3 regions of the Streptomyces sp. SCA2-17 genome follow, and region 3 is predicted to be linked to each of the others. Evidence: riboswitches for the same ligand, from Rfam matches in the RefSeq annotation. Region 3 holds a riboswitch; each other region holds the start of a gene.
What was found. A riboswitch is a leader RNA that binds a small molecule or an ion and turns the genes downstream of it on or off. The one in region 3 is predicted to bind cobalamin.

Region 1: linked by a shared signal. The riboswitch ahead of metE (5-methyltetrahydropteroyltriglutamate--homocysteine S-methyltransferase) and the one ahead of PS271_RS05305 (cobalamin biosynthesis protein) in region 3 are both predicted to bind cobalamin.
Region 2: linked by a shared signal. The riboswitch ahead of nicT (Nickel transporter NicT) and the one ahead of PS271_RS05305 (cobalamin biosynthesis protein) in region 3 are both predicted to bind cobalamin.

The regions. Positions count from the first base shown of each region.
Region 1 covers NZ_CP117521.1:103,172-113,276, reverse strand. The annotation lists gene PS271_RS00520 (TetR/AcrR family transcriptional regulator) at 1-639, shown strand, start outside; gene metE (5-methyltetrahydropteroyltriglutamate--homocysteine S-methyltransferase) at 724-3,048, opposite strand; cobalamin riboswitch at 3,231-3,440, opposite strand; gene PS271_RS00510 (hypothetical protein) at 3,481-3,873, opposite strand; gene PS271_RS00505 (hypothetical protein) at 4,091-4,447, shown strand; gene PS271_RS00500 (hypothetical protein) at 4,548-4,868, shown strand; gene PS271_RS00495 (hypothetical protein) at 5,046-5,261, shown strand; gene PS271_RS00490 (sulfite oxidase) at 5,389-6,633, shown strand; gene PS271_RS00485 (class I SAM-dependent DNA methyltransferase) at 6,708-7,379, shown strand; gene PS271_RS00480 (protein-tyrosine phosphatase family protein) at 7,642-8,073, shown strand; gene PS271_RS00475 (DUF1266 domain-containing protein) at 8,220-9,488, shown strand; gene PS271_RS00470 (LysR family substrate-binding domain-containing protein) at 9,513-10,105, opposite strand, start outside.
Region 2 covers NZ_CP117521.1:5,814,794-5,824,898, forward strand. The annotation lists gene PS271_RS26050 (helix-turn-helix domain-containing protein) at 1-320, shown strand, start outside; gene PS271_RS26055 (hypothetical protein) at 317-997, shown strand; gene PS271_RS26060 (MAB_1171c family putative transporter) at 990-2,201, shown strand; gene PS271_RS26065 (cytochrome P450 family protein) at 2,387-3,586, shown strand; gene PS271_RS26070 (hypothetical protein) at 3,720-4,322, opposite strand; gene PS271_RS26075 (APC family permease) at 4,334-5,947, opposite strand; gene PS271_RS26080 (FAD binding domain-containing protein) at 6,120-7,349, shown strand; cobalamin riboswitch at 7,443-7,662, shown strand; gene nicT (Nickel transporter NicT) at 7,692-8,813, shown strand; gene PS271_RS26090 (MFS transporter) at 8,857-10,065, opposite strand.
Region 3 covers NZ_CP117521.1:1,184,024-1,194,128, forward strand. The annotation lists gene PS271_RS05275 (VOC family protein) at 1-178, shown strand, start outside; gene PS271_RS05280 (hypothetical protein) at 218-1,630, opposite strand; gene PS271_RS05285 (alpha/beta hydrolase) at 1,742-2,869, opposite strand; gene PS271_RS05290 (class II aldolase/adducin family protein) at 2,952-3,605, opposite strand; gene PS271_RS05295 (inorganic phosphate transporter) at 3,740-4,984, shown strand; gene PS271_RS05300 (hypothetical protein) at 5,004-5,237, shown strand; cobalamin riboswitch at 5,420-5,540, shown strand; gene PS271_RS05305 (cobalamin biosynthesis protein) at 5,669-6,634, shown strand; gene PS271_RS05310 (cobyric acid synthase) at 6,664-8,325, shown strand; gene PS271_RS05315 (putative cobaltochelatase) at 8,325-10,105, shown strand, end outside.

The DNA.
Region 1 (10,105 bases), 1.1 Mb from region 3:
GGCGAGCGCAGCCGTACGCCGCCGGCCCCGCCCGCGGCCGTCGAGGGCGCCGCCCGCATGACCGAGGGGGGATCGCGGCGTCAGCAGATCGCCGAGGCCGTCTGGCGGATCGCCGCGGAGCGGGGCCTGGAAGCGGCGAGCATGCGCGAGGTCGCGGCCGCGGCGGGGGTCTCCCTGCGCGTCGTCCAGTACCACTTCGGGAGCAAGCACGGCCTCCTCGTCTCGGCGCTGCACCTGCTGCACGAGGAGAACGACCGGCGCGCCCGCGCCCGCATGGCCGCGCTGCACGACCCGGCGGACCTGCGGGCGGTGCTGGGAGCCGTCCTGAACGAGTTCCTGCCCCTGGACGAGCAGCGCCGCAGCGCCCTGCGCGTCTTCGTCGCGTACTACGTGCGCAGCCTGAACGACCCGGCGCTCGCCGAGGTGTTCCTGCACGCCTCCCAGCCCGTCGAGCAGCTCGTCGCCGGGCTGATCCGGCAGGCGGGGGCGGCGCCCGGCGTCGACCCCGAGCGGGAGGCGGACCTGCTGGTGTCCGGGGTGACCGGGCTGGGCATGGACGTGCTCCACGGCCGGCGCACCCTCGCCGACGTGCGGACGACGCTGGACTACCACCTCGACCGGATCCTGCCCGCGCGCTGACCGCACGGCAGGAGGGACGAGACAGGAGGGGCGGACGCCGTGTCGTGCCGGCGTCCGCCCCCCTTTCACTCCGTCACTTCAGCGTCAGGAAGCGCCGCCGGGAAGCTCCGCGCGGACCTCCCGCGCTGCCGTGACCAGGTTGTCCAGCGAGGCCCGGACCTCGGGCCAGCCGCGGGTCTTCAGTCCGCAGTCCGGGTTGACCCACAGGCGCTCACCGGGGATCGCCTCCAGCCCCTTGCGCAGCAGCGCCGCGGCCTCGTCCGCGCCGGGGATGCGCGGGGAGTGGATGTCGTAGACGCCGGGCCCGACCTCGCGCGGGTAGCCCGCCGTGGCCAGCTCGGTGGCGACCTGCATGTGCGAGCGGGCCGCCTCCAGGCTGATGACGTCGGCGTCGAGGTCGTCGATGGCCCGGAGGATGTCGCCGAACTCCGCGTAGCACATGTGCGTGTGGATCTGGGTGTCCGGCCGGACGCCCGCGGTGGAGAGGCGGAACGCCTCGGTCGCCCACGCCAGGTACGCGGCGCGGTCGGCGGCGCGCAGCGGCAGCGTCTCGCGCAGGGCCGGCTCGTCCACCTGGATCACCGACGTGCCCGCGGCCTCCAGGTCGGCGACCTCGTCGCGCAGGGCGAGGGCCACTTGGCGGGCGGTGTCGCCGAGCGGCTGGTCGTCGCGGACGAACGACCAGGCCAGCATGGTCACCGGGCCGGTCAGCATGCCCTTGACGGGCTTGCCGGCCACCGACTGGGCGTACTGGGTCCAGCGGACGGTCATCGGCTCCGGGCGGGAGATGTCCCCGGCGAGGATCGGCGGGCGGACGTAGCGCGTGCCGTACGACTGGACCCAGCCGTGCTGCGTGGCCAGATAGCCCGTCAGCTGCTCGGCGAAGTACTGCACCATGTCGTTGCGCTCGGGCTCGCCGTGCACGAGGACGTCGATGCCCGCCTTCTCCTGGTAGGAGATGACCTCGCGGATCTCGGCCTTGATGCGCTCCTCGTACGCCGCGGTGTCGATCCGCCCGGCGCGCAGGTCGGCGCGGGCGGTGCGCAGCTCGCTCGTCTGCGGGAAGGAGCCGATCGTGGTGACCGGCAGCAGGGGCAGGCCGAGGTGGGCCCGCTGGGCGGCGGCCCGCTGCTCGTACGGCTGCGAGCGGCGGCCGTCGGACCCGGTGACGGCGGCGGCGCGGGAGCGGACGGCCGGGTCGCGGGTGATGGCCGAGCCGGCCCGCGAGGCCAGGTCGGCGCGGTTGGCGGCCAGGGCGGCCGCGATGGTGTCGGGGCCCTGCGCCAGGCCGCGGGCCAGCGTGACCACCTCGGTGGTCTTCTGGCGGGCGAAGGCGAGCCAGCGGGCGATCTGCGGGTCGATGTCCCGCTCGGCCGCCGCGTCGAGCGGCACGTGCAGCAGGGAGCAGGACGAGGAGACGTCGACCCGGTCGGCGAGGCCGAGGAGCGTGCCGAGCACGGACAGGGACTTCTCGAAGTCGTTGATCCACACGTTGCGGCCGTTGACGACGCCGGCGAGGAGGCGCTTGCCGGGCAGCCCGCCCGCGGCCGCGAGGTCGCCGAGGTTGGCGGCGGCGGGGCCGGTGAAGTCCAGGGCGAGGCCCTCGACCGGCGCCTTGGCGAGGACCGGGAGGGCCTCGCCGAGCCGGTCGAAGTAGGAGGCGACCAGCAGCTTGGGCCGGTCGGTGCGGCCGCCCAGATCGCGGTAGGCGCGGGCGGCGGCGTTCAGCTCGGCGGGGGAGCGGTCCTGGACCAGGGCGGGCTCGTCGAGCTGCACCCACGCGGCGCCCGCGGCCCGCAGGTCGGCGAGCACCTCGGCGTACACCGGCAGCAGCCGGTCGAGGAGGGTGAGCGGCTCGAAGCCCGGGGCGACGCCCGGCGCGGGCTTGGCCAGCAGCAGGTACGTGACGGGGCCGACGAGCACCGGACGGGCCGTCAGGCCCAGCGCCAGAGCCTCCTTCAGCTCCGCGACCTGCTTGGTGGAGTCCGCGGAGAAGACCGTGTCGGGGCCGAGTTCGGGGACCAGATAGTGGTAGTTGGTGTCGAACCACTTGGTCATCTCAAGCGGTGCCACCTCCTGCGTGCCACGGGCCATGGCGAAGTAGCCGTCCAGGGCGTCGGCGTCGACGGCCGCGCGGTGCCGCGCGGGAATCGCCCCGACCATCACACTGGTGTCCAGGACGTGGTCGTAGAACGAGAAGTCTCCGGTGGGCACTTCGTGCACACCGGCCCCGGCCAGCTGCTGCCAGTTCGTACGGCGCAGTGCAGCGGCCGTGTCCCGCAGGGCACCGGCCGTGACGCGGCCCTTCCAGTACCCCTCGATCGCCTTCTTCAGTTCACGGCCCTGCCCCTGCCGGGGATAGCCGTGGACGGTGGCCTGTGCTGCCGCGGCTGCGGACTTGCTGGTCACGGAACTCTCCTTCGCGAGCGTGCGTGCGTCCATGACCCCGGGACGGGCGGAAGGCGCGAAGGAACGGCAGACCTGACGGGACACTGCCTGCCGCGGTGCGGTCGCCATTGCGCCGCCGCGTCGTGCCCGCCTGATGTGTGCGCCGACCCGCCCTCGAGGTCACCGGGATCTCCGTGCGCTCGGCAGCGCACGGGCAGTCGGCAGGTCTTCGGACTCGCGGGCACGCCACATGGCACCTAATGGCCGTCGCTTCCCGGACCCTTGCGGATCCAGTGCGTATGACGGCGGTCGTTCCCGCTCACCGCTGCGGGGCAGTCCCGGATTCCCACCGGGTTCCCTCTTGCGACGCGCCTGCCTGGCGAGCAGGGCGAACCAGCTGCACCGTCACTCTAGGCTGCGGGGCAGGGTCACGGAAGAGTGAAGTGGCGCGCCTCACGAGCCGGTTCGCGTGGCCAGGCGCAGCCGCAGCTCCATTTCGTGCTCGCCGGAGACGTGACCGCGGTGCTCGGCGGCGAAGGCGCGCTCCAGTTCTTCCTTGACCTGGCGGACCGGGTCGGCGGCCCCGAACAGGTCGGCCGTGACCGTGCCCGACAGGGGAGCCCGCCCCGGCTCTGCCGCGCCCTCGCCCCGCCGCGTGCGGGTGTCGACGGTCATGCACCAGATCATGGGGCCCGCGCCGGGCGCGCCCGGGCTGGTCTCGCTGCGCGGCGGTCCCGCTTCGGGGAAGACGGCCTCCAGGACGCCGAAGACGGCACCCGCGTCCTGATGGCCGCAGTCCGTCAGATGCACGCTGACGTGGTCCGCACTCTCCCGGGCATCCGTCACCTGCTCCTCCTCCGCCGTCGTTGCCGTGACCGGGGGCCGCCGCCGTGCGAGGGGAAGCCCTGCTCCGACCGTACGGCGCACCCGGGTTCCGTGCCGCGGGCTGTGCGACCATACGGGCCAGGTGCCCCGTTCCCGCCGGGAGATGCCGTCCCGGCTCCCGCGCCCTCACCCGAACGGTGGAATGCGCCCAAAGTAATTGACTGATTACGCTTGGTGCATGACCCTGTGGAGCCCCGCACCGCCGCCCTCGCAGTCCGCGTTGCGGGCCGCCGTGGCCGTGCTGGTCTCCGTCCTGCTGCTCTTCTCCGGAGGCAGCGGCACGGTGCTGGCCCTGGGCTCCGGCCCGGAAGAGAGCCCCGTGTCCGTGGAGTTCGCCAGTGCGGACGACTGCGTCGCGGACAACCGCACGCCCCGCGTCCAGGCCTCTCCCGGCAGGCGCACGTGCCTGCCCTCCTCACAGGACTCCGAGGGATCCGGATCCCCATGGGCATCCGGCTGCCGGCTGACACCGCCGGCACCCGAAGGCCCCGCGGCCACCGCGGGCCACGCGCGCAACGACGTCCTGCGCTGCTGAGAGGAACCCCCGCCCGTCCCGCCCCGTACGGGACGGGCCGTCGCGTCCGGCACGCCCGGAACTTCCCTCACACCACAGGCACGAGAAGCAGAGAGACGTCATGCCCCTCGATCCCGCGCGCGTCCTGAGCGCCTATCTGCGCGCCCAGGTCTACCGCGCCCCCGAGCCCGACCCCGAGCACGCCTCCGCCGCAGGCGCGCGGCCCCCGGCCGCCGCCCCGAACCCGCCGGCCCCGCCGGACTCCACGCACCCGTCGAACCCGCCGAGCCCTTCGGCCCCGGAGGTCCTCCCGCGCACCGCGCCCCTCGCGGACCCGGACGCGGAGAAGCCGCCCGCCGCCCCCGGCCCGGCCGCGCCCCGCGGCGCGCCGCGCCGGCCCGGCCTGTTCGCCCGCCTGCTGCTGTACGTACGGCAGGAGTAGCCGTTGCCGCCGCGCGGCTGCCCGCCTCCGCCGAAGGGGGCGGGTAGCCGCCCGGCCACGGCTCCGCCTGCCGGCGCCCGCCCTGCCCCCTTTCAGGTGAAGGGGAAGGCCCGGTGGGTCCGGGGGCCGCCGGCAGTGGGAAGGGGGAAGGCTGTCGACGCAGACGAGGGAGAACCCATGCCGACCGACGATGTCGAGCGATTCCTGGAGGCCCTGAGCCCGGCCCACCGCGACGAGGTCCGCAAGCAGCCGCGCCCGCAGCAGGAGAAGCTGGCCGCCGCCTGGGAGACCGAACTCCGGGAGGACACCGACCTCGACACGCTGAGCGAGCTGTCACCGGCCGCCGCGGAGAGCGAGGCGGCCCGGCGCGTCGTCGAGGGCAAGGACTCGTAGGAGCTCCTCACGGCCGCCGGGCCGCGGGGAGCGCCGCGGCCGAATTGTGGTGGGGACAGGGCCGTCCGGCGTGGCCTACCGTGAAGGGGAGGCTGCGGCCTGCTCCTGGGTTCGGGGAGGTCAGGGAATGTCCGAGCGCGCCTACGACCGCGACAGGCTCCGGCAGTTCCTGTCGGGTGAGGCAACGGGCGAAGGGCTCTCGCGCCGGGTCGTGCTGCGCCTGATGGGCGCCGCGGCAGGGCTCGCCGCCGCCGGGGCCGGCATCGGAGCGGGCACCGCGGCGGCCGCGGGGAGGCCTGGGATCGTCAAGCCCCTGCCCGCCGAGCTGTTCACCGTACGCGACACCAACGCGGAGACGAACTGGGCGGCGCTGCGGGGGACCGGCTATTACACGCCGATCGACCGGTTCTTCGTCCGTAACCACACGGCGACCCCCGTCCTCGACCCCGCACGGTGGCGCCTGACGGTGTGGGGCGGCGGACTGCGCGGCCGGGCGGTGGAGTTCTCGTACGAGGACCTGCGGTCCTTCCCGGCCGTGACCCTGAGCGAGTGCCTGGAGTGCGCGGGGAACGGCCGCAGTTATTTTGCCGCCCAGCAGGGCGATGCGGTCACCGGCACTCCCTGGACGATGGGCGCGGTCGGCGCGGCGCGCTGGCGGGGCGCGCGCCTGTCGGACGTCCTGCGGGCGGCGGGCCTGTCGCGGCGGGCGGTGGACGTGATGCCGCGCGGCCTCGACCCGGTGTACACCGCGCACGGGACGGACTACGGCCACGTGCGCCGGCCGATGCCCGTGGCGAAGGCCCTCGGCGACGTCCTGCTGGCCTACGAGATGAACGGGCAGCCGCTCCTGCCCGACCACGGCTGCCCGGCGCGCCTGGTGGTGCCCTCCTGGGTGGGCATCGCCTCCGTGAAGTGGGTCGGGGACATCGAGGTGTCCGACCGCCCGCTGTTCTCCCCGTGGAACACCGTGTTCTACCGCCTCTTCGGCTCCGCCTACCCGCCCGGCGGCAGCGCTCCGATCACGCGCCAGCCCGTGCGCAGCGCCTTCGAGCTGGCCCCCGGGGCGGTGTTCGCCGCGGGCCGGGGGCACCGGCTGACGGGCCGGTCGTGGTCCGGGGGCGGGAGCATACGCCGGGTGGAGGTCAGCACGGACGACGGCGCCACCTGGCAGGAGGCCCGTCTGCACGACGTCCCGCGGCCGGGCGGCTGGGTGCGCTGGAGCACCCGCTGGCACCCGTACGAGCCCGGGCCCGCCCGCCTCCTGGCCCGGGCGACGGACACGGCAGGCACCACCCAGCCCCTCCACGCCGTCCCCAATGAGCAGGGCTTCTTCTTCGACGCGGTGGTCCGCCACCCCGTCCGCGTCGTCTGAGGCGCGGGCCGGGGCCCGGGGCCCGGAGGCGTCCGTGCGCCCGGGTAGGGTGCGCGGTCGTGACCGAACCCGAGATGACCGGATCCGACCGGCTGGAGCCCGGATTCCTGACCACGACCCGGGCGTTCTACGACGCCGTGGCCGCCGACTACGCCGACCGCTACCGCGACGAGCTCGACGGCAGCCCGCTGTGCCGCGCGATGCTCGGCGCGTTCGCCGACCTCGTCCACGCCGACGGCGGCGGGCCCGTCGCCGACATCGGCTGCGGCGAGGGCCGCGTCACGGCGCACCTGAGCCGCCTCGGGCTGTCCGTGTCCGGGATCGACCTGTCGCCGGGGATGCTCGCCCAGGCCAGGAAGTCGCACCCGCACCTGCGATTTACCGAGGGCTCGATGCTCTCCCTCGACCTCCCGGACGCCGCCCTCGCCGGCGTGGTGGCCTGGTACTCGGTCATCCACACCCCCCAGGAGCGGCTCCCGGAGGTGTTCGCCGAGTTCCACCGGGTCCTGGCGCCGGGCGGCCACCTGCTGATCGCCTTCCAGGTGGGCGACGTCCCGCTGCACGTGGCGCGCCCGTTCGGCCACGACGTGGCCCTCGACTTCCGCAGGCGGCAGCCGGACCGCATCGCGGGAATGCTGCGCGACGCGGGCCTGGCCGTGCACGCCCGCACGCTCCACGAGCCGGGCGCGGACGAGACACCGCAGGCCTACCTGCTCGCCCGCAGGCCGGCCGCCGTCACCGGCTGACCGGGCCTCGCCCCGACCGCGCCGGCCCGCCGCGGGCTCAGCGCTTCGGGCGGCCGCGCCGGAATCCCAGGACGGCCGCCCGCGGCGTGCGCCCAGTGGTGACCGTGGACGTGGCGTGCCTGCCGGAGGAGCGGAGGCGACGACCGTGCCGGCGGCGGGCGGCAGGGAACGTACGGGCGCGGTCGTGGGGTTGTGCGAGGCACGGACCTCGAAGTGCCCGCCGCCGTCGGCGTCCTGAGTGCCCGGGCGTAACCTCGACGGCGTGACCGAGACGTGGACGGCCGGCTCCGCCGGGATCCTGCACCTGCCCTCCGGCCGCCTCATCCGGGGCCGCGGCCTGCTCCGCCCCCTCCCCGCGGGCCCGGAGCCCGCTTTCGCGGTCTACCTGCTCGGAAAGCGGCCTCCCGAAGTCCCCTGGGAGGCCGCCTGGCTGCGCTGGCCCGACTTCCGCCTGCCCAGCAGCCCGGCCGAGGCCCGCGCGGTCCTCGCCGAGGCGTGGGAACGGTCCGCGGCCGAACGCGTCGAGATCGCCTGCGCCGGCGGCCGAGGCCGCACCGGCACGGCCCTGGCCTGCCTGGCGATCCTGGACGGCGTCCCCGCCACCCGAGCCGTGCGGTACGTCCGCGACCACTACGACCCCCATGCCGTGGAAACCCCCTGGCAAAAACGCTACGTCCGCCGCTTCACGGCCTGATCCGGCCCGGCATCACGCGCCGCCGGCCCCGTGACGGCTCGTCACGACCGGAAGCCGGGCGGGTCGGCGAGGACCCTCTCCGTGGGCATGACATCGGCACCGTTACCGTACTCGGGCGATCTTGAGCCGAACTGTTGAGGAGCCCCATGTACGCCGCTGCCCAGGACGAGGCGCACGACGAGTTGTTCCCCTTCGTCCCGGCGCCGGAGGACGGCGTTCGCTGGCAGGCTCCCACCGACGTGGAGCAGTACCTGTACAAGGTGACGAGGTCGGACGACTCCTACGCCTACCTGCGCACCCTCGCGATCGAGGGCGTCTACTACCCGGTGCGCCTCGACGAGGCACAGGCCGCCGGCGGCGACACGCACCCCATGCTGACCATCGAGACGCCGGACGGGCGGACCGTCCTCCAGGTGTACACGCCCGGCCTGCTGCCGCGCCCGCACCCGTTCCTCGTCTACGAGTACGCGACGCTCGGCGCGCTCGCACAGATCGTCCCCGACGGCGTGGACGTCCTCGCCGTCAACGCGGCCACGCCCTGCGAGCAGTACTTCCTGGTCAGCGACGAGGAACGCGAGGTGTGGCTGGACCTGCACCACGAGCTGTTCCGCCCGGACGAGCTGATGGACCGCGTCGTGACCCGCTGCACCGGCGCCCCCGCCCCCGGCCCGCTGCTGCACGGCCTGGCCTGCGGCGCGCACCTGTGCTTCCGCAACGGCGACGCGTGGAACACCCTCCACTGGCACGGCATGGGCTACCGCGGCGAGACCGAGCGGATCGCCGACGACTGGGGCGTGCACAGCCGCGAAGACTGGATCAGCACGGAGGAGCGCCTCCTCGCCCAGGACGTGAGCCCCTGGTACTGGGACTTCGTCCTGGGCGCGCGGACCGCGCTGCTCCGCGCGCAGGGCGGCGGCCGCCCCGACCCGGGGCAGTGGCGCGACACCGTCGAGGCCACGGCCCGTGCCCGCGCCCATGAGAGCGGCACTTCCGCCGGCGACCCCGACCTGGCCGGGTTCGTGGCGCACCTGCGCGGCATCGTGGGCCAGGTGCTGCGCTACGAGGCCCGGTTCCGCGCCGACGGCCTCCTGCCTCCCGACGGCCTCGTGCGTACGGTCGCGGCCTGGGACATCGGCAGGGCCTCGAAGATGGCCCGCTGGGGCCGGGGCGCGCGCTACGCCACCGAGGCCGAGATGCACGCGGCGATCGAGCGCGCGTCCGGTGCCGCACAGGCCGCGTACGACTCCTGGGAGGAGTTCTCCGCCGGTTACATACTCGGCCGGTGCCTGCACTTCGACGAAGAAGAGTTCGGCCCCTGGTACACGACGGTCCTCGACGCGCACCGCGCCCTGACCACCGACCCGGACAGCCTGTGGCGGACGGTGCCCTTCAAAGATCCCGCACCCGGGGCGTGACCTCCGCCACGCGGCGGCCCGCCGCTACGAGCGGCGGCGGGGCTTGCCGCGCTTGGCGGCGCCGGATCCGCCCCGCGAGCTCTTGCCGGCCGCGGCCTTGCGCTGGCCGCCGCCCGAACCGGGACGCTTCCCCTTCGGCTGCGCCTTGGCCTGGCCACCCTTGGCCGGGGCCTTCGACGCCTTGGCCTGGGCCTTGGCGTCGGGCTGCGTGCGGCCGCGCGAGCTGTTGACCGTGCGCCCGCGGACGATCCCGATGAAATCCTCGACCATGTCGGTGGTCGCGTCCTCGGGCCACGACAGGGCGACCCGCGACTGCGGGGCATCCGTGAGCGGCCGGTACGTGAGGTCCTTGCGGTGGTGCAGGCGGGCCAGCGACTGCGGGACGGCGAGGACGCCCACCCCCGCCGCCACCAGCTCGATGGCGTCCGCGGTCGTGGCCGGGCGCTCGATCGCCGCCCGCCCAGGCAGCTCCTCCCAGCCGAGCACGTCGTCGAGGGGGTGCAGCACGATCTCGTCGGCCAGCTCCTCCGAGGTGACCTCCTCGACCGCCGCCACGACGTGGTCCTTCGGGATCACGACGACCGTGGTCTCGGTGTAAAGGGGGATCGCGCTGAGGT
Region 2 (10,105 bases), 4.6 Mb from region 3:
CCGAGCAGTATCTGTCGATGCTGCGCAACGGCCGCCGCGCCAACCCCAGCCCGGACGTGCTGCGCGCCCTGGCCAAGTTCTTCGCGGTGCCCGTCGGTTATCTGATGGGCGACCTCTCGGACTCGCAGGCCGCCCGCGTGGAGGAGGAGGTGCGCTTCCTGGTCGCCATGCGGGACCAGCGGGTGCGGGCCATCGCCCTGCGCTCGGTGGGCCTGCCGCCCGAGGTGCAGGACAGCCTGACCACCATCATCTCGCAGTTCCGGCAGCAGATGAACCTACCGTCCGACCCGCCCGACGCGGGTGGTGAGGAGCGCCCGTGACCGTCACGGCGGATGACCGGCTCTTCACGTACTGGCGGCGTACCGAGGACGAGGACGGTGCAGGCATGCGAGTGGGGCGCATACGGCGCCGGTGCAAGCAGCTCATCCAGGAGCTCGCGCTGCCCGCGTCCACCGACCTCCAGGGTCTGTGCGACGTCGTCGCGCGCCGCGTCGGACGCCCGATCCGCCTGGTCCCCATGAGCCTCGACGGCGTCGTCTCCGGCATGACCGCGACCACCGACGACGCGTACTGGGTCATCTACGAGCAGAAGACGTCCCCCTGGCACCAGGTCCACATCGTGCTGCACGAGATCGGTCACCTGCTCCTCGGCCACGACCAGGACCCGGCCGTCACCGAGGACGCCCTCAAGGTGTGGACCCCCTCGGTCGACGTGGCGACCGCCATGCGCCGCATGGGCCTGACCATGGGCCTCGCCCGCCACCACTGCTACGACAACCTCACCGAGCGCGAGACCGAGATCCTCGGCACCCTCCTCATGGAGAAGGTCGTGCCCCCGCCGCCCGGCCAGGACGCCCGCCTGGAGGGCGCGGCCGCCGAGCTGGCCGCCTCCCTCGGCCCCGCTCTCCAGCACGTCCGCCGGCAGATCCGCGAGCACGGCGCTGCCGCCGGACCGGGCGACGCCGGCGCGAACGGCGGAGGGGGCGACGGTGTTTGACGCCCTCTACCTGACCTTCAGCGCGATCACGTGGGCCATCGTCGCCTACAAGGCCCGCGCCTGGTTCCGCGACCGCGGCAACGTCGACCTGGGCCTGACCGCCCTGATGACCTCCGGTGTGCCCATCGTCTTCCTGTTCTCCGCGCCGAGCGTCTACCGCGCCTTCGACCGGCTGACCGGCGTCGCCAACCTGGCCATGGTCTTCCTCTACTCGGCGGTGGTCCTGTTCGCCTCCGGCGCCACGATCCTCCTGCTGCGCTGGACCAGCCACGGCGACGCGGTCGCCCGCGCCCGGGCCGCCGCCCGCTCCCGGGTCGCCGTCGCCGTCGTGGCCGTCGCCTGGATCACGGCCATCGTCTGCTTCGCCGTCGGCCGCCCCGACGCCGTGGAGCATCCCCGCGACTTCAGCACCGCCTACGCCGACGCGCCCGGCGTCGTCGCCTTCCTGGTGCTGTACCTGGCCATCTTCGGCACGAGCCTCGCCGGCCTCGGCGCGCTCTGCCCGCGCTACGCCGCCCAGCTCGGCCCGTGCTGGCTCGCCAAGGGCCTGCGGACCCTGGCCGCGGGCTGCTGGCTCGGCCTGCTCTACTGCCTGTGCAAGCTCGCCGGGTTCGTGCTGACCTGGGCCGGCCACGACGCCTACTGGCTGTCCAACGGCGTCGCCCCGATGAGTGCTTCGGTGGCCGCGCTGCTGGTCCTGCTCGGCTTCTCGCTGCCCGCCGCCGGGCCCCGCGCCGCCGCCTGGCGCAGGCTCCGCCGGCTGCAGCCGCTCTGGCAGGCCGTCACCGCGCACGCCCCCGAGGTCACCCTCAGCGGGCAGGGCATGACGGGCCGCTGGCCCTTCGCCGACCTGGAGTGGCGGGCGAACCGGCAGATGGCCGAGATCCGCGACATCCAGCGCGGCATCCGCCGCCACGTCGAGCCCGCCGCCCTGGACATCGCCCGCCGCAAGGCGACCGGCGCCGCGCTCGACGAGCGCCGCCTCGCCGCGGTCGTGGAGGCCGCCGCCCTCCGGCGCGGCCTGCAGAACCAGGTCACCGGGCACGTACCCGCACCGCACGCCGACAGCGTCGTCATCACCGTCAGCGCTGATCCGGCCGAGGAGCACGAACACCTGGCCCTCGTCGCGGACGTCTACCACGACCCGATGGTCGACGCCGTCCTCGACGAACTACGGGAGATCAGCGCAGCACGCCGTCCCTGACGGCGTGCGGCCCATGGACGAGGCGGCCCTGGACGGGGGTCAAGGCCGCCTGCGCCACAGGCCGGCGCCGGGTCCGTCACCACGACGGATCCGGCGCCGCCCGTGCGCGTCTCCTCCCGCGGGGTCCGGCACGCGGCTCCGGTCCTTTACGTGCCGGACGGTCTGATCTTCTAGAGTCGGGCGCCATGCAGAACTCACCAGTCTCCGCACTCATCGCCGACCCGTACGGCACGTACGCCGAGCTCCGCGAGGCCGCCCCCGTCCACCGCATCACCGGCCCCGACGGGCGGCCCGCCTGGCTGGTGACCCGCTACGAGGACGTCCGCCGGGCGCTCGCCGATCCGCGGCTGTCCCTGGACAAGGCCAACGCCTCGCGCGACAACTACACCGGATTCAGTCTGCCTCCGGCCCTCGACCGGAACCTCCTGAACATGGACCCCCCGGACCACACCCGCATCCGCCGCCTCGTCGTCAAGGCCTTCACCCCCGGCCGCGTGGACAAGCTCCGCGAGCCCGTGCGCAAGGTCGCCGACGAACTCCTCGACGCGGTCGAGGCCGAGGGACGCATGGACCTGCTGGCGTCCTACGCGGGTCCCCTGCCCATCACCGTCATATGCGACCTGCTGGGCGTGCCGCAGGACCAGCGGCTGGACTTCCGGGCGTGGACCGACGCCATGCTCGTGCCCGATCCCACGCGGACCCACCTCATGAAGGAAGCCATCGGCAACATGATGCGCTTCTTCACCGGCCTCATCGCGAGCAAGCGCGCCACCCCCGGCGACGACCTGCTCTCCGACCTCATCGCGGCCCGTGACGGCGAGGGCGACGGGAGCAAGGGGACCGACCGGCTCTCCGAGGACGAGTTGAGCTCGCTCGCGTTCCTCATCCTCTTCGCGGGCTACGAGAACACCGTCCATCTGATCGCCAACGCCGTTCTGGCCCTGCTGGACCACCCGGTCTTGATGGAGTCTTTGCGAGCGAATCCGGCCGGACTCGGGACGGCCGTCGAGGAGTTCATGCGGTGGGACGGGCCCGCGGCGCTCGCGATCCGGAGGTTTCCGCTGGAGAACGTGGAGATCGGCGGGGTGACCGTACCCGCCGGGGAGACCGTCCTGCTGTCCCTCGCCGCCGCCAATCGTGACCCTCATCACTTTTCCGAGCCGGATCGGCTGGATCTGAACCGTGATCGTTCCGGTCATCTGGCGCTGGGGCACGGGATCCACCACTGCCTCGGGGCCCCGCTGGCCAGGATGGAGACGGAAACCGCGCTGGCAGCGCTGCTGGAGCGGCTTCCGGGGCTCGCGCTCGACGTGGCGCGGGAGGAGCTCGCGTGGCGGCCCTCGGTGCGGGCACGTGGCCTGATTTCGCTCCCTGTGCGCTGGTAGCGGGCAAAGCCGAACAGGTTTTTGGTGCATGACCCATCCTTGATGAGGTAGAACTGTCCTCGAGCCCGCCCGGTGTGCATCCCCCGTCGCACCGGGCGGGCCCTCGACTCCCTCAAGGGGATCTCCGGGCGCGTCAGCCCGTGGCGGCAGGGAACTTCAGCAGGGCCACCGCCGCCAGCATCTGTATGCTCACCGCCGCCACGGCCTTGTGTGTGGGCAGGTGGTGCTGACCGCGGATCAGCAGCGTGGCGAAGGCGTAGCCGAAGGCCGAGGTGACCCAGGCGGCTGCCCGTACGGGGAAGGAGCCCCCGGGCAGGCACGCGTCCAGGGCGAGCCGCGGCAGGTCCGTCGCCCAGAACACCACGACGAACAGCGTCACCGTCGGGCCGAACTTGCCGTTGCCGCCGAGCCGGCGCGCGATGGCCTGCGTGGCGATGCCCAGCAGCAGGCTCGCGAGGACGAGGACCACGTCGGCTATCGCCATGGCCTCCAGGGCGAACGCGGGGCCCACCCGCCACCCTTCCCAGAAGCCGTCGCGGCCCATCGTCCCCAGCGCCCCGCAGAGCACGCAGAGGAACGCCGCCGCCCCCCACACGCTCCGGTCCCGCGCCTCGTCCAGGATCTCGACCGGGCGGTACCACAGCCCGAAGAAGAGGCGGTGCCAGTACAGCCTGCGGCGGCGTGCGGCAGGTGTGCGCGGGGCGGGAGGGGAGTGCGGGGAGGCAGAAACAGGCATGAATGCAAGTATCACCGCTCGGCGGGAACTCCGGTGCCGGGGTCGGCGTCGGGGTCCGGGCCGGGGCCCGCGTCGGGTCCGGTGCCGCCCTCGGCGTCCGGCCGGGGGTCGGGCACGGTACGTGTCCCTGCCGTCTCCGCCTCCGCATCCGGTTCCGTGCCGGGGTCGGCGCCGTGCAGGTACTCCTCGCTGATCTCCCGCGGCCCGAACGGCCACACCTTCTCGTAGCGCGCCCAGAGCAGGAAGGCCACGCAGCCCGCCCCGACCCAGGCCAGGGACCATTCGATGGGGTGCCGGCCGGGGGAATTCCGGTCCGCGTAGCCGTAGATGACGAGCCATCCGACGAGCGCGACCAGGCTCGGCAGCGGGTAGAGCCACATCCGGTACGGGCGCCGCAGCGCGGGCTGGCGCCGCCGCAGCACCGTGACGGCCGCGATCTGACCGAGCGCCTGGACGAGCACCACGACCGTCAGCAGCAGCTGGATGAGCGTCGCCAGATCCGTATGACGTCCTATCAGGAAGGCCACGCAGCCGATCCCGCCCATGGACAGCAGCCCCAGCACGGGGAAGCGGTGCCGCTGGTGCAGGATGCCGAAGGCGCGGAAGAAGACCTTCTCCCGGGCCGCGTGGTACGGGATCCGGGAGGCGCCGAGCATTCCCGTGAAGATCGAGGCCACGGCCGTGACGAGGATCAGCACGGTGACGGCGTCCGCCGCGCCCTTGCCCCACGTCGCCTCCAGCACCGCCGAGGCGACGGACGAGGACGCCGGACTGTCGGGGTCGAGCATCTCCTTCCAGTCGACCACGCCCAGGGTCCCGATCTGGAGGAGCAGATAGATGGCCATGATGCCGAGGATGGAGTAGATGATGGAGCGCGGGATGGTGCGCCCGGGATTCTTGATCTCGGCGCCCATGTACGCGGTCGTGTTGTAGCCGCCGTAGTCGTAGATGCCGATGGTCAGGCCCGCCGCGAAGCCGATCCAGAAGTGACTTGACGTCAGCTCGAAGGCGCCCGACGGGTAGGTGAAGGCCAGGTCCGCGCTGAAGTGGGTGTAGGAGGCGACGATCACCAGCACGACGGAGGCGATCATCACGCACCACAGCACGGCGGTGATCCGCGCCAGGTTCTCCACCCGGCCCCACAGCAGCGCCACGACCAGGGCGATGAGCACCAGGCCGGTCGCGTCGCCCTGCGTCGCGGTCATGCCGGGCCAGAGGTACGTCAGGTACTGCACGAAGCCGATGACGCCCGTCGAGAGGACCAGCGGGAAGTAGAGCATCATCGTCCAGACGAACAGGAACGGCATCAGCTTTCCCGTGCGGTACTGGAAGGCCTGGCGCAGATAGACGTAGCTGCCGCCCGCGCCCGGCAGCGAGGCCCCGAGCTCGGCCCAGATCAGCCCGTCGGCCAGCGCCAGCACGGCGCCCGCGACGAACCCGATGACGGCGTGCGGGCCGCCGAAGGCCGCGACCATCAGGGGGATGGTGACGAAGGGGCCTATGCCGCACATCTGGCTCATGTTGATGGCGGTGGCCTGGAACAGGCCGATCCGGCGTACGAAGCCGACCTCGTCCGGGTCCGCCGGCGGTCTGCCCCTGCCTGACGTGCCTGCCGTACCTGCCATGGCGGTCAGCCCCTTCTCGTGCCGGATGGGGTCCGGCTGACCTGATTATGCGTTCAATGCACTGGTAGCACCGGCGTGTCGGCCCCGTCCACCGTTCGGGCACGCCCGGCGGCTGCGGCTGCAAACGGCCGGGTAGGTTCCGTCTGCGACGGGGGTGACGAAAGGGGTGGGGATGCTGACAGGACGGGTGGCGGTCGTGGGCGGCTCGATCGCGGGGTGCGCGGCCGCGCTCGCCGTGGCGCGCGCGGGCGCCGGCGAGGTGGTGGTCTTCGAGCGGGCGGCCGGAGGGCTCGCGGACCGGGGCATCGGCCTCGCCGTCCACGAGCGGCGCTACGCGGAGCTGGAGGCGGCCGGGCACCTGGGCCCGGACGTGCCGTGGGTGCGGCTGACCTCGCGCCCCTGGATCGTGCGCGACGCCGGGAGCCGGGCCGGGCGGCGGGTGGGAGCGCTTCCGTTCGGGTTCCGTTCGTACAACTGGGGGTCGTTGTGGAGCGCCTTGCGTGCCCGCATACCCTCCTCCGTCGGCTACGAGCGCGGCACGGCGGTCGAGCGGGTGCTGCCCGGGCCCGACGGGGCCGTGCTGCGCCTGGCCGGCGGCCGCGAGGAACGCTTCGACCTCGTGATCGGCGCCGACGGATACCGCTCGGCCGTCCGGGCCGCAACCCGGAACGCGACCGTGCCCGGTTACGCCGGATACCTGGCGTGGCGCGGCGCCCTCCCGGAGGAGGAGCTGCCCGGGCCGGCCGGCGCGTGGGCCCGGGAAGAGGCCGCCACGGTCGCCTTCCCCGGCGGCCACATGATCGTCTATCGCATCCCCGGTCCGGGCGGCATGGGTACCAGCGCCAACTGGGTCTTCTACACCGCGCCCGACGACCCGGCCCACGCCCTGTCGGTCGACGACGCGGCGGGTCTCCCGCCGAGTCGCGTGCCCGAGGCGCTGACGGCACATCACCGCACCGTCGTGGACGCGCACTTCCCGCCGTACTGGCAGGAGGTCGTCCGGCGCACGCCCAAGGACGCCACCTATGTCCAGCCCGTCTACGACCTGTGCGTGCCGCGCTACGGGGAGGGCCGGCTCGTCCTCGTCGGCGACGCGGCCGCCGTCGCCCGGCCGCACTGCGGCAGCGGCGCGGTGAAGGCCCTCCAGGACGCGACCGTGCTGGAGCGCTGCCTGGCCGGCGCCGGAAGCTGGGACAGGGCCGTGGCCGCGTACGACGCCGCGCGGACGCCCGCCGGCCGCGCCGTCGTCAGCCTCGGCCGCCGCCTCGGCCGCGCCCAGGTGCAGGCCACGCCCGCGTGGGCGGCCATGGACCAGCCCGCCCTGGAGGCCTGGTGGCAGCGGGCGTCCGAGGGCGAGGGCAGCTTCGGCGGGCAGGCGCTGGACGGCGGGCGGGGGAACTGAGCGGGCCGGCGCGGCGCCGGGGCCGGGCATCCCGGCGACACACTTGCAAAGACTTCGCAGCTGCCTGACCTTCGCATCGGCGTCCTCCGGGCGCTAAAGTGACCCGGCCGTGGTGTTCGGGAAGACCGGTGAAGGACCATCGAGGTCCCAGTCCGGAGCGGCCCTCGCCACTGTGATCGGGGAGTGACCGTCCCATTCCGCGCGCCGCCCCACGGGCGCGCGGAGCCACTGGCCGCAGCCGGCTGCCGGGAAGGCGGGGGCGGGCGCGAACGGACCCGTAAGCCAGGAGACCGGCCACGGCATCTCGCAAATGGTCCACGAGGTGCTGGAGCGTTCAACCCCATGTCCCGATCCACCGATTCGACCGGCGGCACCGCGCCCGCCTTCCGCTGGCGCCGCCAGGACACCGTGCGCACCGCCGGCCTGCTGGCCGTCATCGCCGCCCTGCACGTCGTCGCGTTCGGCGTGCTCTACCTGCTCGTCGTCCCCAACCACTACACCGTCGGCTCCAAGGTCTACGGCGTCGGCCTCGGCATCACCGCCTACACCCTCGGCATGCGGCACGCCTTCGACGCCGACCACATCGCCGCCATCGACAACACCACCCGCAAGCTGATGGCCGACGGCAAGCGCCCGGTCTCCGTCGGCTTCTGGTTCGCCCTCGGCCACTCCAGCGTCGTCGTCGCCATGGCCGCCCTGGTGGCGGGCGGCACGCAGATCGCCGGGAAGCTGATGGACGAGGAGTCCACGACCCACCAGACGCTCGGCGTGGTCGGCACCACGGTCTCCGGCGGCTTCCTCTACCTCATCGCCGCGCTCAACCTCATCGCCCTCGCCGGCATCCTGAAGATCTTCCGCGCGATGCGCGAGGGCCGCTACGACGAGGCCGAGCTGGAGCAGCACCTGGACTCGCGCGGCTTCATGAACCGCATCCTCGGCCGCTTCACCCGCTCCATCACGCGCCCGGGCCAGATGTACCCGCTGGGCTTCCTCTTCGGTCTCGGCTTCGACACGGCCACCGAGGTGACGCTGATGGTGATGGCGGGCAGCGGCGCCGCCGCGGGCCTGCCCTGGTACGCGATCGTGTGCCTGCCGCTGCTGTTCGCCGCGGGCATGAGCCTGTTCGACACCCTCGACGGCACGTTCATGAACTTCGCCTACCAGTGGGCGTTCTCCAACCCGGTCCGCAAGGTCTACTACAACCTCACCATCACCGGGCTGTCCATCGCCGTCGCGTTCCTCATCGGCACCATCGAACTGGTCGGCGTCCTGCACGAGAAGCTGGCGCTGGACGACGCGGTGACCGGCTGGATCGCCGGCCTGAACCTCGACAACGTCGGCTTCGTCATCGTCGGCCTGTTCGTGGTGGTGTGGGCGATCGCCCTCGGCTACTGGCGCTTCGGCAAGGTCGAACAGCGCTGGGCGGCCCGCACGGCGGCGGCCCCGGCCCCGGCCGAGACCTGACCCGTACGCCGGACCGAGGGCTGACCCACGAGCCCGCCCGCGGTCAGGCCGCGGCGCGGGCGGGCGCCTCCCCGGCCTCCTCCCGCGCCGCCGGCACCAGATGCGCCTGCCCGGCGAGGATCACCAGCGTGCCCACGGCGACCCCCAGTACGCCGCACGCCGCTGCCCACGTGGCCCCGGCCCCCTCCAGGACCGTGCCGGTGACGGCCGACCCCAGCGCCACGCCCGCCGTCATCAGCGTCACCAGCCAGGCGAACGCCTCGGTGACGGTGCCCGCCGGGGCGAGCTCGCCCACCAGCACGAACACGACGGTGAGCACGGGCGCGAGGAACAGCCCGGTGAGCAGCATCAAGCAGGCCATGTACGGCGGGGCGGGCAGCAGGCACAGCAGCCCGTACCCGGCCGTCAGGCCCAGCATCATCAGCAGCGTGCGCCGCGGCGGCGCCACCCGCCAGTTCCGCACGGCCCCGTAGGCGAGCCCGCCGGTGAGGGCGCCGAGCGCGTTGAGGGCGAGCAGCGCCGGGGCGCCGCCGGGCATCCGGTGGCCTTCCGCGTAGGAGACGACGAGGACGTTGAGCGTGCCGATGGCGACGCCGACGCCCGTCAGGCCCGTGATCAGGACGGCCAGGCCGCGGCTGCGCAGCGGCCCCAGCCAGTCGGCGGGCCGGGCGGGCGCCTTCCAGGCCCGGGCGGGCGGGGCGGTGACGACGACGAGCACCCCGGCGATGCCCAGGAGCGCACCCGCCCACAGCGCGGCCGCGGGCGAGGCGACCGCCACGCCGCCGGCCACCACCAGCGGGCCGCCCACGAAGACCAGCTCCTGGGAGGCGGAGTCCAGCGCGTACGCCGACTCCAGCTTCCCGGGCGCGACGATGTCCGGCCACAGGGCCCGCAGACACGGCTCCAGCGGGGGAGTGGCCGCACCGGCGAGCACGACGCCGCTCAGGACGGCCGCGGTGTTGCCGGGCGCGACGGCGACGACGGCGAAGCCCACGGCCGCCACGAGGGCCGTCGGCAGCAGCACCCGCGGCTGCCCCACCCGGTCCACGATCCGGCCCAGCAGCGGCCCGCCCACGGCGGAGGCGACCGCGAACGCCCCGACGGCCGCGCCCACGAAGCCGTACGACGCGCCCGCCTGACGCAGCGCCAGCGGGACGGCGACGGCGGCCATCGCGCTCGGCAGCCGCCCGACGAGCGTGCCCAGGAGCAGCCTCATCACATGGGGGCCGCGCAGCAGGTCCGCATAGCTCACGGGGAGACCTCCCCGTCCGCCGAATCCTCCGGCCGCGGGG
Region 3 (10,105 bases):
GCCGGTGGGCGTCTACGTCGTGGTCGAGGACACCGACGCGCACTTCCGGCGGGCCGAGAAGGGCGGCGTGGAGATCCTGATGCCGCCGACGGACCAGGAGTACGGCTCGCGGGACTACATGGCGCGGGACCTGGAGGGGAACGTGTGGAGCTTCGGGACGTACGTCCCGGCGGGCTGAGCCCGGCGCGGCCCGCGGGGCCGGCCGGGCTCCGGATTCCTAGGCTCCGCCCGTGTGCACCTGGAAGGCCGCCTTCCGGACAGCCTTGGCCAAGGCCGGGTCCGGATGGGCCGCCGCCAGGGCGACCAGCACCTGCACCGTGCGCGGATGCCCCACCGCCCGCACCTCCTCCAGCAGCCCCGGCACCGTGCCCTGCACCGCCGAGTCGAGGTGCCGCACGAGCAGCCGGCTCTCGCCGTGGTCGGCGACGGCCGCGGCCGTATCGACCCACAGCCAGGTGGCCTCCTCGCGGGTGAGGACCTCGGCCGCCTGCTCCGGATCCCGCCCCTCGTGCTCGGCGAGCCACAGCAGGGCGTACGGCCGCAGGCACGGCTCCTCCACGACGGCCCGGACGGCGGGCTCCGCGGCCGCGCCGACGGCCCGCAGCGCCTCGAAGGCCAGGCCCCGGACGAGGGCGTCGTCACCGCGGGCCGCGTCCAGCAGCTCGCACAGGGCGCTGCCGGCGGGGCGGGCGGCGAGCCACGCGCGGTACTCGGCGCGGGCCGGGCCCGGGGTGAGGTCGGCGCAGCCGCGCAGCATGGCCTCGGCGGACAGCTCGATGTTGCCCGCGGGGCTCTGCGCGGCGACGCAGATCTGCTCCAGCTTGACCCACACCGCCCAGTTGCCCAGCGGGGTCAGCACGGCCTCGGCCTGCGGCCCGGGGCCGCCGCGCACGACCAGGGCGCCGACGGAGGCGAGCCCTTCGAGGGCCCAGCCGAGCAGCTCCTCCAGCAGGTCGCCGTCGGTCGAGACGGACCGGGCCGCGGGGACGGGCCGGCCGCCGTAGGGGACCTCACAGCGCTCGGCGCGGATCTCGGCGACGCGCTGCTGGAGCAGGTCGAGGAGCATGGCGACGGGCACGGACCCGGCCGACAGGTGCATGACGGACAGCAGCTGGGGCGCGGCCTCGACGACCTCGGCGGCGACCGTGGCGTCGGTTCCCTCGGGCGCGGGGTGGGCCAGGGACCAGGCGTCGAAGAGGGCGACCCAGCCGCGCAGGACCGCACCGTCGTCGCGGTCCCAGGCCTGCATCCGCCAGCCGGGGCGGGCGCTGCCGCCGTGGAGCTCGACGAGCCCGGCGAGGCGGGCGCGGTCCCAGTCGGCGCGCGTCTGGTGGGGCGTCAGGCCCAGGGCCGCGGCGGCCCGCCCGGCCGTCTCCGCGGAGAGCCCGCCGGTCGTGCCGGGGCGCAGGGTGGCGCCGCGGCCTCGCTCGTCGGCCGCCCAGCGGGCCACGCGGACCGCGCCGGTGAGGCAGTCTCTGGCCTGCCGGGCCAGTTCCGCCGGGGCCGGGGTGCCGGCCGGCGGGCGGGGCGCCGGGCGGGTGCCTCGGTTGGCCACGGCCCGGCGGGCAGCGGCGATCGGCTGTCGGGGGACAAGTCTGAGCCGGGAGTCGCGCGGAGTACGGGACGTCACAGGAGCAGTCTTGCCGCTGCCGCTCCGAAAACCCAATCGGAATCAATTGTCCAGCCCTCCACCATTCACTTCCTGCCGCTGGATCAGGGCAGCTTGGAGGCTGTGGAGGCGTCACATGAAGGGGATGAGGAACCTCCGCAGCGCCTCTTCGTAACGCTCCGGGGAGGCGTTCCACATCGCGGCGTGCGGGGCGCGGCGGACGGTGTGCAGGACGATCAGATCGGGGCGGCCGGCCGCGAGTTCGCGTGACGTGTGCCACGGGGCGACGCTGTCGTCGGGGCCGTGGGCCAGGAGGGCGGGGACGGCGAGCCGGGCCGGGTCGCGGAGCCGGTCGAGCCCGTCGGGGGCCATTCCGGTCCGGCCGCGGGCGGCGTGCACGGCGAGCGGGAGGAACGGGGCGGGCACGCCGCGGCCGGCGGCCAGGGCGTGCAGGGCCGCCGGCCAGTCGAGGACCGGCGAGTCGAGGACGACGCCGCTGATGTGCGGGCGCAGCTCGGGGTCGGTGACGGCCAGCAGGGCCATGGTGGCGCCGGTGGACCAGCCGTGGAGGACGACCCGGCGGGCACCGTGGGCCAGGGCATAGCGGACGGCAGCGGCGAGATCATGCCATTCGGCGAGCCCGAAACGGCTGATTCCGTCCGGTGGGCGGGGCGCCCCGGGGTCGCCCCGGTAGGCGAGGGCGAGGACCGGCAGCCGCAGGCGGTGCAGGAACGGCATGACGACCATGGGGTGCTCGCGGGTGGCGCCGAGGCCGTGCACGGCGATCACCCAGGTGTCGCGGGCGGCGGGCAGGAACCAGGCGGGGAGCGGTCCGAACTCGCCGGGGACGGTGACGTCGGCGTGGTCGAGGCCGAGGGTGTCGCGGGGGTTCCCGGCGTGGACCTGCGGGGTGAGCCACACCCGGTCACCCGGCTCCGGGGCGCCGCGCGTGACGCGCACCAGGCGGCGGACGACGGCGTCGGCGGAGTGCGGCGCGTCCTGGACGACGGGGCCGACGACGGCGTGCAGGCCGCGCCCGGTCAGCCCGTAGGTGCCGGGGCGCAGCGAGGCCTGGTGGCGGGTGAGGGTGATGTGGTCGCCGTCGACGGAGTGGACGGCGAGGCGCGGCTGGTCCGGCGGGGGGCCGCCGGGGGCTGCGCGGAGGGCGGCGTCGGAGGCGTACCGGCCGGCCGCGAGGGCGGCTGCGCCGGCACCGATCGCTGTCGCGGCGGCCGCGGCCGCCGTCGCTCGTATGCCCATCACGTCCAGTGTGAGCGGCCGCGGCGCACCCGGCCAGTGGGCGACGGCGGCGCTCCGTACGCCCCTGGCCGGAACGCGGCGGTCAGCGCCGGGAGCCGTAGCCGCGGAGCTTCTCCGCCGCCCGGTCCGCCTGGGCGGGGGTGAGGAGGGCGGGGGCGCGGCCGGGTATGGAGGAGGCCGTGAGCCAGACGCGGCACATCCACTCCAGCTGCGCGGTGCGGTCGTAGGCCTGGTCGAGGGCGGCGCCGTAGGTGAGGGTGCCGTGGTTACGCAGGAGGCAGCCGGTGCGGCCGTCGAGGGCCTCCAGGGCGTGCGCGGCCAGCTCGTCGCTGCCGTAGAGGGCGTACGGGGCGACGCGGACCGGCCCGCCGAGGGCGCCGGACATGTAGTGGATCAGGGGCAGCTCGTCGACGAGGGTGGAGACGGCCGTGGCGTGGACGGCGTGCGTGTGCACGATCGCGGCGGCGTCCGTGGCGCGGTAGACCGCCAGGTGCAGGGGGAGCTCGCTGGTGGGGGCGAGGTCGCCGAGGAGCGGGCGGCCCTCCAGGTCGACGGCGACCGCGTCGCGCGCGGTCAGCCGGTCGTACGGGACGCCGCTCGGTGTGACGACGATCACGTCGCCGGTCCGGGCGGAGACGTTGCCCGACGTGCCCACGACGAGGCCCTCGGCGGTGGTGCGGCGGGCCGTGGCCAGGACATCGGCCCACGTCCGGCGGATCCGCTCGGTCTCCGTCATCCGTCCTCCATCCGTCTGCATCCGCTACTGCCTCCGGTTCGCGTCACTGCCGTGCCGGGATCAGTTCACCTTCCGTTCACCCAAGGTCTTTACGGTCCCCGCTGTACTGACCATCGAGCTGATTGCCTGGGTGAATGGAACACATCACGCTTCTCATCGGGATCGTGATCGTCACGGCCTTGGTGTTCGACTTTACGAACGGCTTCCACGACACGGCCAACGCCATGGCCACCACCATCTCCACCGGGGCCCTCAAGCCCAAGGTGGCAGTGGCGATGTCGGCCGTGCTGAACCTCGTCGGCGCATTCCTGTCCGTGGAGGTCGCCAAGACGATCTCCGGGGGAATCATCGATGAGAGCGCGGGCATCAGACCGGAGGTCATCTTCGCGGGCCTGGTCGGCGCGATCGTCTGGAACCTGCTGACCTGGCTCGCCGGTCTGCCCTCCAGCTCCTCGCACGCCCTCTTCGGCGGTCTCATCGGCGCGACGATCGTCTCCGTCGGCTTCGACGCGGTCAATGCCGACAAGGTCGTCATGAAGGTCCTCATCCCCGCCGTCGCCGCGCCGATCGTGGCCGGCCTCGCCGCCTGGTGCGCGACCCGGCTCACCTACCGGCTCGCCCGCGGCCGCGACGAGCGCGACACCGCCAAGGGCTACCGCGCCGGGCAGATCGCCTCGGCCGCCCTGGTCTCCCTCGCCCACGGCACCAACGACGCCCAGAAGACGATGGGCGTGATCACCCTCGCGCTCGTCGCCGGCGGCGTCGTCGCGCCGCACTCCGACCCGCCGATGTGGGTCATCGTCTCGGCCGGCCTGGCCATCGCCCTCGGCACGTACCTGGGCGGCTGGCGCATCATCCAGACCCTCGGCAAGGGCCTCACCGACATCAAGCCCGCGCAGGGCTTCGCCGCCCAGACCGGCGCCGCGACCGTGATCCTCGCCTCCTCGCACATCGGCTTCGCGCTCTCCACCACCCAGGTCTGCTCCGGCTCGATCATGGGCGCCGGCCTCGGCCGCAAGGGCGGCGTCGTGCGCTGGTCCACCGCCGGGCGCATGGTCATGGCCTGGGGCCTGACCCTGCCCGCGGCCGGCCTCGTCGCCGGCGGCGCGGCCCTCCTCGCCGACCAGGGCGACTGGGGCGTCGGCGCGGTCGCCGTCCTCGGCCTGGGCGTCTCCGCCGCGATCTGGCTGGCCTCGCGCCGCAAGCCCGTCACCCACGACGACCTGGACGCGCGCGACGCCGTCGCCGGCGCCGAGCCGGCCGGTGTCGTCACCGCGGCCCTGCAGGCCGTCGCCCCGCCGCCGGCCGGGCCCCTGGCCTCCGCGGCCTCCCCCTCCCCCGAGGCCGGGCGGGCTCCTGCCGCCGCCGCGGCGAGCTAAGGCATAAGGAAGACACAGCATGCACATCGACTGGGCAGCTCTCGGCCAGGTCTTCGGCGTCAGCCTCGTGGTGACGGTCGGCCTGGTGGGCATCTTCACCCTCGGCATCATGGGCACGGCGCCCCGCACGGGGGCCTCGGCGGACGCGGCCGCGGGTACGGGCGCGGGGGCGCTCGCGCGCTCCGGCGCGTACGCGTGCTTCGCCCTGTGCGCGGCGGCCGTGGGCTACGGCATCTACTTGATCGTGGCGTAAGCGCACGCTCCGACGACGACGGCCGGGCCCCCGAGGGGGCCCGGCCGTTCGCGTGCCCAGGGGCAATTCCGTTGCCGCGCAACAGAACTCCCGCCGGAGGCGTCCGCGTCGGGCCAGGTCAGACATGAGTTGACGGCGCCCGCGGCGCATGGTGGACTTCCGGAGCCAAACGGCGACAGCAGAGGAAGCCGGTGCGAATCCGGCGCGGTCCCGCCACTGTCACCGGGGAGCGTCTCCCCACACCATGGCCACGGCGGCGAGCCGGAAGGCCGGGGCGGACGCGGATCCGGGAGCCAGGAGACTCTGGTCGCCGGTCACGTCGAGCCAGGGCGCGGACCCTGAGTGAGGACACATCGTCATGCCCGGCGCCCGCCACCGAACGCCCCGCAGCACCCTCTTCCCCCGCCGAGGCGTGACGGCGGTCTGAGCCGATGCGTGCCGACCCGATCGGTTTCGCGTGCGGCGCCGCCCTCGGCTTCCTCGGTGACCGCGTCCTGGGCGACCCCCGCCGCGGCCACCCCGTCGCCGCGTTCGGCCGCGCCGCGCTCGCCGTGGAGCAGCGCCTGTGGCGCGACGACCGCGGCCGCGGCGCCCTGCACACGCTGGTGTGCGCCGGGGGCGCTGCCGCCGGCGCCGCGCTGCTGGCCCGTACCGTACGCGCCTCCCGTTCCCGTACCGCCGAGGTCGCGCTGACCGCCGCCGCCACCTGGGCCGTGCTCGGCGGCACATCGCTGGGCCGCGAGGCGCGCGCCATCGGGGGCGCGCTCGCCGCCGGTGACGTGGACGTCGCCCGCGAGCGCCTGCCGCACCTGTGCGGCCGCGACCCGCAGGCGCTGGACGGTCAGCAGATCGCCCGCGCCGTCGTGGAGTCGGTGGCCGAGAACACCTCGGACGCCGTCGTCGGCGCCCTCGTGTGGGGCGCGTTCGGCGGCGTGCCCGGCCTGGTGGCGTTCCGGGCCGTGAACACCCTGGACGCCATGGTCGGCCACAAGTCGGCCCGTTACCGCCGCTTCGGCTGGGCCTCGGCCCGCCTGGACGACGTGGCCGGCTGGCCCGGCGCCCGCCTGACCGCCGCCCTCACCGTCCTCGCGGGCCCGGACCGGCGCGGCGCCTGGCGCGTGGCCCGGCGCGACGCTTCCCGTCACCCGAGCCCCAACGCGGGCCCCGTGGAGGCGGCGTTCGCGGGGGCGCTCGGCGTGCGGCTGGGCGGCACGCTCGCGTACGCGGGCCGGGTCGAGCACCGCCCCGTCCTGGGCGCGGAGAACCGCCCCGTGCGGACGGACGACATCGAGCGCGCGGTACGCCTCTCGCGCCGCGTGTCGCTGCTGGCCCTGGGGACGGCGGTGGCGGCCCGCACAGTGGGCAGCCTGTTGACGACGGCAAGGAGGAACCGGTGACGGCTGACAGGAGCGGGCCCGGGGGCCCGCTGGGCGGGGGCCTGCTGGTGGCCGGCACCACCTCGGACGCGGGCAAGAGCGTGGTGACGGCCGGCATCTGCCGCTGGCTGGTCCGCAAGGGCGTCAAGGTCGCGCCGTTCAAGGCGCAGAACATGTCGCTCAACTCGTTCGTGACGCGCGAGGGCGCGGAGATAGGCCGCGCGCAGGCCATGCAGGCGGCCGCGGCCCGCGTGGAGCCGAGCGCGCTCATGAACCCCGTCCTGCTGAAGCCCGGCGGGGACCGCAGCAGCCAGGTCGTCCTGATGGGCAAGCCGGTCGGCGAGCTGAGTGCCCGCGGCTACCACGCGGGCCGCCAGGAGCAGTTGTTCGGCACGGTGACCGAGTGCCTGGAGGAGCTGCGGCGCACGCACGACGCGGTGATCTGCGAGGGCGCGGGCAGCCCGGCCGAGATCAACCTGCGGCGCAGCGACATCGTCAACATGGGCATCGCCCGGGCGGCCCGGCTGCCCGTGGTCGTGGTGGGCGACATCGACCGCGGCGGGGTCTTCGCGTCGTTCTTCGGCACGACGGCGCTGCTGTCGCCGGAGGACCAGGAGCTGATAGCGGGTTACGTCGTCAACAAGTTCCGGGGCGACGTGACGCTGCTGGAGCCGGGCCTGGACATGCTGTACGAGCTGACGGGCCGGCGGACGTTCGGCGTCCTGCCGTTCGCGCACGGCCTCGGCATCGACGAGGAGGACGGCCTGCGGGTCTCCCTGCGGGGCGCGGTGCGCGAGTCGGTGGTGGCGCCGCCGCACGGGGCGGACGTGCTGCGGGTCGCGGTGTGCGCGGTGCCGCTGATGTCGAACTTCACGGACGTGGACGCGCTGGCGGCCGAGCCGGGCGTGGTCGTGCGCTTCGTCGACCGCGCGGAGGAGCTCGCGGACGCCGACCTGGTGGTCGTGCCGGGCACGCGCGGCACGGTGCGCGCGCTGGCGTGGCTGCGCGAGCGCGGCCTCGCGGACGCGCTCGCGCGGCGCGCGGCGGAGGGCCGCCCGGTGCTGGGCATCTGCGGCGGCTTCCAGGTGCTGGGCGAGCGCATCGAGGACGAGGTCGAGTCGAAGGCGGGCACGGTCGAGGGGCTGGGCCTGCTGCCGGTGCGCATCCGCTTCGCCGCGGAGAAGACCCTGGCGAGACCGGTGGGCACGGCCCTGGGCGAGCCCGTGGAGGGCTACGAGATCCACCACGGCGTGGCGGACGTGCGGGGCGGGGACGAACCGTTCCTGGACGGCTGCCGGGTGGGCTCGGTGTGGGGCACGCACTGGCACGGCTCCCTGGAGAGCGACGGCTTCCGCCGGGCGTTCCTGCGGCGCGTCGCGGAGGCGGCGGGGAGGGCGTTCGTCCCGGCCCCGGACACGTCGTTCGCGGCGCTGCGCGAGGAACAGCTGGACCGGCTGGGCGACCTGATCGAGGAACACGCGGACACGGACGCGCTGCTGCGGCTGATCGAGGACGGGGTGCCCAGCGGTCTACGGTTCATACCGCCGGGGGCCCCACCTCCGCCTGCGCAGAGAGAACAGAGCCCGGACCGTCGTCGTCTTGGCAGTCCCCGGCTCACCCCCGCTCGCGCGGGGCACGGCAACACTCTGCCGGGTCCAGCGGCCACCGAAGTTCCCAGCCGGATCGATTCCCTCGAAGGGGGTACCACCTGATGGCCTCGGCCACCTACCCGTTCACCGCGATCGTCGGCATGGACGACATGCGGCTGGGCCTGCTGCTCAACGCCATCTCGCCGTCCATCGGCGGAGTGCTCGTACGGGGCGAGAAAGGTACGGCCAAGACGACCGCCGTCCGCAGCCTGGCCACGCTGCTGCCCGACGTCGTGGCAGTCCCCGACTGCCGCTTCTCCTGCGACCCCGCCGCCCCGGACCCCTCGTGCCCCGACGGCCCGCACGAGGGCGGGCCGAGCGCCTCCCGGCCCGCCCGCATGGTCGAGCTGCCCGTCGGCGCGTCCGAGGACCGGCTCGTCGGGGCGCTCGACATCGAGCGGGCGCTGGGCGAGGGCGTGAAGGCGTTCGAGCCGGGCCTGCTGGCCGCCGCGCACCGGGGCGTCCTCTACGTCGACGAGGTCAATCTCCTCGGGGACCACCTGGTCGACTCGCTGCTCGACGCGGCGGCCACCGGCTCCTCCTCCGTCGAGCGTGAGGGAGTGTCGGTCCGTCACGCGTCCCGCTTCCTGCTCGTCGGCACCATGAACCCCGAAGAGGGCGAGCTCCGCCCCCAGCTCCTCGACCGCTTCGGCCTGACCGTCGAGGTCGCGGCCTCGCGCGAGCCCGACGAGCGCGTCGAGGTCGTACGCCGCCGCCTCGCCTACGACGAGGACCCGGCCGCGTTCGCCGCCAAGTGGGCGGCGGAGGAGGACGGGCTGCGCGAGCGCATCGCCGCCGCGCGGGCGCTGCTGCCGGACGTGCGGCTGGGTGACGGCGCGCTGCGCCGCATCGCCGCCGTGTGCGCCGGGTTCGAGGTGGACGGCATGCGCGCCGACATCGTCACCGCGCGGACGGCGACGGCGCTGGCCGCGTGGGCGGGCCGTACGGACGTGACGACGGCGGACGTCCGGCAGGCAGCGCTGCTGTCGCTGCCGCACCGGCGCCGGCGCAACCCCTTCGACGCCCCGGGCCTGGACGAGGACAAGCTCGACGAGATCCTCAACAGCTTCGAGGACGAGGAGCCGGACCCCGAGCCGGGCCCGGAGCCGGAAGGCCCGGACGACGACGGCCCCGGCGGTCCCGACGGCGGCGGGCAGCAGCCCCCGCAGGACGGCCCGGCCGCTGACGGCGCGCCCGACGTGCCGCAGCAGCGGCAGGAGCCCGCCGAGACCGGGGCCGACTCCGGCCCCGCCTCCCGGGAGACCCCGGACGCCCCTGAGAGCGCGCCCGCGGCCGGAGAAGCCCCCGAGGCCCCCGCCGTGGCCGCCTCCGCCCCCTTCCGGACCCGCCGGTTCGACGTCCCCGGTCTCGGCGAGGGCGCCGACGGCCGCCGCTCGCGGGCCCGTACGGCGCACGGCCGGACGACCGGTTCCCGCCGTCCCCGCGGCGCCCTGTCCCGCCTGCACCTGGCCGCGACGGTGCAGGCGGCCGCGCCGCACCAGCGGGCGCGCGGCCGCAGCGGCCCCGGCCTGGTCGTGCGCCGCGACGACCTGCGGGAGGCGGTGCGCGAGGGCCGCGAGGGCAATCTCGTGCTGTTCGTCGTGGACGCCTCCGGCTCCATGGCGGCCCGGAAGCGGATGAGCGCCGTGAAGGGCGCGGTGCTGTCGCTGCTGCTGGACGCGTACCAGCGCCGCGACAAGATCGGGATGATCACGTTCCGCGGCGCGGGCGCCGAGGTGGCGCTGCCGCCGACCTCGTCGGTGGACGCCGGCGCGGCCCGGCTGGAGAAGCTGCCGACGGGCGGCCGCACGCCGCTCGCGGCGGGCCTGCTGCGGGCGCACGA